DNA from 2 places in the Paraglaciecola aquimarina genome. Region 2 is predicted to be linked to the other one. Evidence: predicted binding sites of a transcription regulator. Region 2 holds the regulator's gene; the other holds the start of a gene.

Region 1 (4,255 bases), 1.5 Mb from region 2:
TGCTTTTTAACTCACGCATATTACCCACACCGTCTTCTAAGACAGTCTGTTTAATCATTTTATCTGTGATGCCGTGGCATAAACAAACGTACATAAATAACCTTAGTAATATTGATGTGAATAAGAATAATTGTTATTCACATAAAGATCAAGCCTTTGTTTGAGGTAATTTTGTACAGTTCTACATTTTTATAGAATTATTTCTCACACAAGCATTGTTTTTTGCTTATCTGTACTTATATGTCTAGATTGTTGTTGAGTAAATTTAATTACATGGCAGTGGGAGCTCTCGTTGCCAACCTTAATCAAAAACGAACCGGAGAAGTTTATGAGTGTATTAGTAAGTCGTCCCGCGCCAGATTTTACTGCAGCTGCAGTACTAGGAAGTGGTGAGATTGTAGATAGTTTTACCCTAAGTGAAGCTATTAAAGGTAAAGCCGCAGTATTGTTTTTCTATCCTCTAGATTTCACGTTTGTATGTCCTTCAGAACTTATCGCCTTTGATAAACGTTATGCTGAATTCCAAAAACGTGGTGTTGAAGTGATTGGTGTATCTATTGACTCTCAGTTCAGCCATAACGCGTGGCGCAACACTCCTATTAACGACGGTGGTATTGGTCCAGTTAAATACACGTTAGTTGCGGATGTTAAACACGATATTTGTCAGGCGTATGATGTTGAACATCCAGATGCTGGCGTTGCTTTCCGTGGTTCATTCTTAATTGATGCTAACGGTATTGTTCGTCATCAGGTGGTTAATGATCTTCCTCTTGGCCGAAATATTGACGAAATGTTGCGTATGGTTGATGCACTAAACTTCCACGAAGAGCATGGTGAAGTGTGTCCAGCTGGTTGGCAAGAAGGTTCTAAAGGTATGGATGCTAGCCCACAAGGCGTAGCAAGTTACCTTGCTGAGAACGCTGACAAATTATAATAAGTCATTTAGTGAACACTAAATACTGATATTCAAAAAACCGCTTCATGCAGATGAAGCGGTTTTTTTATACCTGCTATAGATTGAGGTCGCACTGTCTATGCTACTAATTAAAAGTTAACTCGTGATAGTAGACTAGCCTTAATTATGTCCGTCAAGGCCGCCCAAGCTTTGCCACTTATTCAAAATATAGCAAAATAACTCTGCGGTTTTTTCGGTATCGTATAAAGCTGAATGGGCTTCATTTTGATCAAATTGAATACCTGCAGCCATACACGCTTTAACTAACACGGTTTGTCCTAAAGCCAAGCCCGACAACGTTGTGGTATCAAAAGATACAAACGGATGAAAAGGGCTGCGCTTGATATGACTGCGCTCTATTGCAGCATTTACAAAGCTTTGATCAAATGCTGCATTATGGGCCACAATCACCGAACGCTGGCAGTCAGCTTCTTTTTGTTCTTTACGAATTTTTTTACAAAGATCTTTCATGACTTCAGTTTCATCTAATGCGCCACGCAGCGCGCAATAGGGATCAATGCCATTAAAATCCAAAGCTGACTTTTCTAAATTCGCACCTTCAAATGGATTAACATGATAATGAAAGGTTTTATCAGGAAAAAAGAAACCATTATCATCCATTCTGGTAGTGATAGCGGCAATTTCTAAAAGTGCATCTTGTTGCGCATTAAAACCTGCGGTTTCAACATCGATAATGACAGGAAAATACCCTCTAAAACGATTTTTTATTTTAAATAACTCGGACATAGAAACCTAATAACTATTCAATTAGGGCAATTATCGCAAGGTTCTATTGTAGTAGCTAGGACAAAAATGCGGTTATGGCTTGTTTTTATACCTATCCGAATTAATAGGCTATCTAAAAGGAATGTTCAGTGGCGCTTGTCCAGAATTTATCGTTTTAGCAGGAGAAACATCTACTTCTGCATAGTGATGCCTAGCGCAGGAAACATCTCATGCATTGCAGCACTCATTGACTAATGCCAAACGATATTCACCTCCTTAGCAAATATTGCTGCATTTGGATCCAATCTGATGTTAAGTTATTGCAAGCGCTTGTCGATATAGACAAAGAAGCGAGGGTTCTATTTTTATGTATAAACGTATTTTCAAATATTTTACGTATTTGGTGTTAGTTACCATGTCATTTACTAGTGGGGCAGCGTTGCGTCAGTATGTTGCGAAAGTTGAGGATTCAAATTGGCAATTACAAGATGAAAACCGTTTGCAGTGTACCCTAAGTCATTCTTTGCCTAGCTATGGTACGGCGATGTTTACGAGTTTTGCATCGAAACAATTGAACATGGAATTTGAATTAGACATGTTACGACTGCCTAAAACTTACGGAATGGCTGCAGTCTATTCTGTGCCGCCTAAGTGGATGCCAGGTCAAGTACAACGTGCTATTGCAGATATGACCATACGTAAGCAATATAATGGTGATTTACCCGAACAGGCCGCGTGGACTATGTTGTCTGAACTTGAGAAAGGTTTCTGGCCTACTATTTACTATCAAGATTGGTATAACCGGTACGACCGTATATCGGTAGGCTTGAATGCCAGCAATTTCGCCCAGCCTTATGCACAGTTCGCAGAATGTGTCGCTAACCTGTTACCTTTTAGCTTTGAAGATATTGCTTATACCGTTTTGACTTATCAATTTAACAGTACAGTGCTGACAAAATACTCGCAAAAACGTCTGACCATGATTGGCGAGTACCTGAAAGAAGACACCGATTTAGAATTGATCTTATTAGACGGGTACACAGATAGTTATGGCAGCCGTTCAGTTAATAAACAAATCTCAATTCGCAGGGCAACTGAAATAAAAGACTTCTTTAGCTCTATGGGGGTATCTCCAGAACGTATTGACGTGACGGGGCATGGTGAGCGCCGCCATATCTCGCCTAATACCAATGACTCTACAAGAACTAAAAACCGTAGAGTGGTCATTCGCATGTCTAAACCTTAGACTAATGGCAATGGGTAAGCCCTTGAGGGGCAATTGACGTTACACTGATGGACCTAGCATCCTAAATATTTCTTGCTTATTATTAAAGAATTACAGCTGATAGAGGTAAACGCTGTCAGCCGTGAATGGTTAACTCGACATAAGATTATGGAATTTAGATCATTTCTACTAGAAGACAAAAAGCCCCATTTACAGATTTCGCATACGTCAGAAATGCCAACTTACTTATCGAGCAAAATACCTTTTCCTTATTCCTCTTAATATGCTGATTGTTGGCTACATACGGGCTGCAAGTTTGGGGTTGTACGCGTGATTGCAGTAGGTGGGCTGTTAGTTGGCTGTATTGGTATTCAACTGAGAGAGTTCGAGTACCAATGGTGATGTGAAATTAGGTGACTGGTTAGCTAAAGAATGTTGAGGGCAGTTTACCATAGCAAACGTTTTTCGCCAGGCAAGTATTGTCAGAGTGATCGGGTCGGTATTTTCTAGCAATCAACCTTGGATGAAAGTGCTAGAAAGAGGATTTACGTTAGAAGTCATGCTTAAAGATGCAATTTACAACAACAATAAGTTTGACGATAATCATCTTTTTATTACGCATGAATAATACAACAAGTATATGGGGCAAATTTTATGAAAGCAGTGTTAAGTCGATTTTTTGAGCCTTTGCTGAGACGTTTTGAAACAGGGCAAGCGCCAGCCAATTATAAAGAATCACATAGAAAGGCCTTATTAGCTATGGGTATTTTGTTTTTAATTCTAGCCTGTGTGTCAGTTGTCACAGCGTTTTATGCGGGCAGCGCATTTGGTGCGCTTATTCCCGCCTTAGCTTTTTTCTGCGTTGGTTTGGTGGCGTTGGTGATTGGCTCGCTTGGCTCAAATGCCGCGGTGGCCAAAATATGGGGCACTAAGTAATGGGATTAAAACAACCATCCCATTAAATTAGCCTTGGACCGAGCCAAACATATCTTATTTTACGGCTGTTTGAAGTGAATCTGACTGCAAATATTTAACCACAGTATCTGGAAAATCACTAAATACGCCGTCTACTCTTAGTTGTTTAAATAACAAATCCAATGTTTGTTGCGCACTCACACCTTTGGGTAAATCATCTTGTCTAAATGTATAGGGATGAACAGATAAGCCTGCTGCGTGAGCATTTTTTACAAGGCCCTTAGGTTGCATGGTTTGCATATCGATAAGTTGTGGGATCCACGGACCAATACCTTGCGCTACCTTGGCTATTTCTGCTAACCCATCAGTTGATTTTAGCAATTCATAATCTGTGGGGGCTTCGTGCCAGTCGTTTTCAGCAATTAACTGTACTA
Region 2 (4,255 bases):
AAAACCCAGCGCCACCTTTTACAGTATGATACCCGCGAAAAATTGCGTTAAGTAAATCGGCATCTTCTGGGTTGTTTTCTAAATCAACGAGCTGCTCTTGTAATTGTTCCAATATCTCTCCGGCCTCAACCAGAAAGTCTTGAAGTATTTCCTCGTCAACATCAAACGTCATTTTATCTACCTCTAAAATCCAAGACTCGAAAGCAAGTCATCAACATCATCTTGATCTGACGCGACATCTTCTCTGCTCTTAGCATCCATTATTGGGCCTTCAGCATTAATACTATCGACTTGCTTTTCAGATTTATTAGGCTTTTCAGACGAATTATCACTGCCTTCAACTTCAAGCCCACCGAACATTGCTAGCATGTGTACTAAACTATCTTCGACTTCTTTGACTATCTCAATCACTTTTCGTATCACTTGGCCGGTAATATCTTGATAACCTTGAGCAAGCAAGACTTCAGTTAATAGCTGGCTCAATTTAGCTAACGCTTGATTACCTTCTTTAAAGAAAACACCAATATCTTTTGTCAGTTGATTAAACTCCCCAAGCTGAAGGTTGCGAGCAAGTAACTTGTCCCACTCAGGCTCAAGGTTTCCGACATCTCCCGCCAATTTTTCTACTATTGGCATGCATGTGTCCACAATATCCATAGTTTTATTCGCAGCATCTTCAGTAGTTTGCATTACGTAACTTAAACGTGTTTTTGCATCTGGGATACTTTGATTGGCCATATCAACGATACGTGGATCAAGTTGAAAGTTATTTAGTGAATCATGCAATTGACGGGTTAATTTACCGACTTCTGAAAATAACTCGAGCGAGTTGTTTTGACTGGTCTCGTCAAGCAATTCATAGGCTGCTTGATTGTTACCTGCCTCAATTAAAGAGACCAGTTTTCGTGCATTTTCTAATGAAATTGGCGGTCTGTTCATAGGTGCCATACAGTCTGCTCTCTCAATCAAGTCTGTTGAAGTTAACCCAAACGTTCGAATATCTTCGCCAATTTCTCTTTAAGTGTAGCTGCAGTAAAAGGTTTAATAACATAACCATTTGCCAGCTTGCGCTGCCGCAACAATTTGCTCTTCTTGGCTTCAGCTGTCACCATAAGCACAGGAAGATGTTTTAAATCGGCGTCTGCTCGAATTGCTCTAAGTAAATCAATTCCTTGCATACCAGGCATATTCCAATCTGTGATAACAAAATCAAAAATACCCTGTTGCAACATGGGTAATGCCGTATTTCCATCATCCGCTTCTTGTATATTGGTAAAACCAAGATCTTTAAGCAAATTCTTTATGATTCGTCGCATTGTCGAAAAATCGTCAACAACAAGAATCTTCATATTTTTATCCAAAACCACCTCCGGTGAGGACCCAACCTCTAATTTAATTCAATTACTATTTTCGTTTATACGCCAAGATTGCATTCTAGACTTAAGCTTTAACATAGCTTGGCTGTGAATTTGACTGACTCTGGATTCACTGACTTCCAGTACTTCTCCAATTTCTCTAAGATTTAATTCTTCATCATAGTAGAGGGAAAGAACGATAGCCTCTCTCTCTGGTAAAGTGGTGATAGTGTGCGCGAGTGCTTTTTGGAATGAGCCTTGTACTAAATCATCAAAAGGCGAATTCGCCCCTTTGGTTTGCTCGGTCGTTACCACATCTTCAGTAACACCTAAATCTTCCATTCCAATTATTTTTCCAGCGTTAACTTCGTTTAACATCTGGTGATAACTTTCAATACTCACTTCTAATTTTTCAGCGACATCGACATCTCGAGCATCCCTACCCGTTTCTCGCTCAACCTGATTGATGGCTTCTGTAATTGCTCGACCATTCTTGTGCACTGATCTGGGAGTCCAATCGCCTTTGCGGATCTCATCTAGCATTGAGCCTCTGATCCTGATCCCAGCAAAGGTTTCAAAACTTGCGCCTTTACTACCATCGAAGTTTCTCGATGCTTCTAGTAGTCCAATCATACCGGCCTGTATCAGGTCATCAACAATAACGCTAGCTGGTAATCTAGCCATTAGATGATGAGCAATACGTTTAACTAACGGAGCATGGCGTTCAACCAAGTCGTTTTTGTCAGCCAGTTGTTGATAAGCAGAAGCTTTACTATTCACCGGTCGTTACCCGCCTTATCCTTAGATACCAGTTGCTCTAAGAAGAACTCCTAAATGGCCTCCCGGCTGATTGGGGATAGGCCATTCTATGGCCTTTTTAGCTAGACGACGAATAGCCATCGCTGCAGGAGATGTAGGATAAGCTTCGACAATAGCCTTTTGCTTTCTCACCGATTTTCGTACATTTTCATCAAATGGTACGACAGCAACTAATTCCAAAGCGACATCTAAGAATCGATTCGTCACTTTGGTCAACTTAGAGAATAATTCATCGCCTTCACGCATGCTACGTACCATGTTAGCAACAATTTTAAACCTAAATATGCCGTGCTCTTTATTCAAGATTTTAATCAGTGCATAAGCATCGGTTAGTGAAGTTGGTTCATCACACACTACCATCAGAATATCTTGTGAAGCTTTCGAAAAGCTCAACACCATATCCGTGATACCGGCAGCGGTGTCAACGATCAGCACATCAATTTGTGCTTGCAACTCACTAAATGCTCTTATTAGTCCAGCGTGCTCAGTAGGCGTTAATTCAGCCATAGACTGACTACCGGATGTTGCGGGTGCTATTTTGATGCCGTAGGGACCTTCGACTAACACTTCATCTAACGTACATTCACCAGACAACACATGAGAAAGATTCTTCTCAACTCTTAGTCCCAGTAAAACGTCGACATTGGCTAAGCCTAAATCCGCATCCAGCACCATCACACGCTTACCCTGCTGGGCAAGTGAGATAGCAGTATTTAATGTGACGTTAGTTTTACCAACGCCGCCTTTACCGCCAGTCACGGCGATTACTTTAATTAATCTAGATTGATTCATTCTTCTTAAGCTACTTGCTTGGTCCTCAATCATACTGCCACTGCTGCATTTGTAATGTGATTTGTGTCAGTATGAAGTAAACCGAATTTTTTATAAAGCTTTGCAGCGCTTGTAATTAAAAATTTTGTATCTGCTGGTTGCATATCTTCGGGTACTTTCTGTCCATTGGTTAAATAACATACCTGCAATTTGTTTTCGATTGCCACACTAATTGCCTCTCCTAGACTGTAACATTCGTCTAATTTAGTCAATATACACCCCTGCAAGGAAACCTGTCGATACTCTTTAATCGTTTGTTGCATTACACGATACTGACAGTTGGCCTGCATCACTAAATATTTTCTGATTGTAACACAAGAATTCTGTTTAATTGTATCTAACTGTTTGATTAGCCTAGCATCTTGTTGGCCAAATCCAGCGGTGTCAATTAATACTAAACGTTTATTTCTAAATTGATAAAGTAAATCTGACAATTCACTAGCATTCTGCGCTTTTTTCACGTTACAGCCAATAATTTTACCGTAAGTTGCGATTTGTTCAAAGGCACCAATTCTATAATTATCGATTGTCACTACGGCGACTTGCTCTGGACCATATTTTTGCGCAGCTTGGGCCGCTAATTTAGCCACCGTTGTAGTTTTACCTGTACCCGTTGGGCCCATCAACGCAACAACACCAGCCTGAGATAAAATGTCATCTGGCTTAGTTTGTAACCTATTGGCTAATAACTTAAGTAAAAACAACCATGCTTCACGTTCGTTGGCGGACTCGGGAGCGTATGCCACCACTTCTTCAGCTAAGCTGTTAGAGATCCCCATCTGTAGTAATTTTTTAACCAGATAGCTATGCAACGGATGCTTGCGGTTGTTTTCTTGTTCGATAAGCCCGGACACCTGAAACTGCAAAATGTTTCGCAGTGAAGACAACTCTTGGCGCATTTCTTTAAGCGCTAAACTTTCTTGTCCACTCGCTGCAATTAATGGTTGTGGCGAAGCAACATGAGATTTCTGTGTCGGTTGAGACGGTCTAGAGGGCTCTGTTTGTTTTAAAGCAGCTTGCGATTGCTTCTCAAGTAAGGCCTTTAAACTATCTGGGCCAGTATCTCCAATAATTTCACTTAAGGTAGGAGTACTGACCTGAGCATTTGCCCCATTGGCAGAGGCCGGTTTAGGTGATGGTTTTATTTGCGCATCAGGCTCTTTGTCATAAGCAGCAACTATCTCAATACCATCTGCATGCTTTTTATTTGACATGATCACTGCGTCGCCACCCAACTCGTCTTTGACTTG

The links. Region 2 encodes FliA, which starts transcription of late flagellar genes. Its sites were predicted from a motif close to CTAAAGNTNNNNNNNNNNNNGCCGATA; they were not measured.
Region 1: RS130_RS11750 (flagellar protein MotY) is a predicted target of FliA. The motif match lies at 1,994-2,020, and genes of this name have one in related genera.

Annotation. Positions count from the first base shown of each region.
Region 1 covers NZ_JAWDIO010000002.1:2,334,005-2,338,259, forward strand. The annotation lists gene RS130_RS11735 ((2Fe-2S)-binding protein) at 1-94, opposite strand, end outside; gene RS130_RS11740 (peroxiredoxin C) at 329-934, shown strand; gene rnt (ribonuclease T) at 1,076-1,702, opposite strand; gene RS130_RS11750 (flagellar protein MotY) at 2,097-2,927, shown strand; gene RS130_RS11755 (hypothetical protein) at 3,394-3,534, shown strand; gene RS130_RS11760 (hypothetical protein) at 3,561-3,842, shown strand; gene glpQ (glycerophosphodiester phosphodiesterase) at 3,897-4,255, opposite strand, start outside.
Region 2 covers NZ_JAWDIO010000002.1:3,839,694-3,843,948, forward strand. The annotation lists partial or broken gene RS130_RS18930 (chemotaxis protein CheA) at 1-172, opposite strand, end outside; gene RS130_RS18935 (protein phosphatase CheZ) at 184-939, opposite strand; gene RS130_RS18940 (chemotaxis response regulator CheY) at 981-1,349, opposite strand; gene RS130_RS18945 (RNA polymerase sigma factor FliA) at 1,398-2,135, opposite strand; partial or broken gene RS130_RS18950 (MinD/ParA family ATP-binding protein) at 2,132-2,999, opposite strand; gene flhF (flagellar biosynthesis GTPase FlhF) at 2,996-4,255, opposite strand, start outside.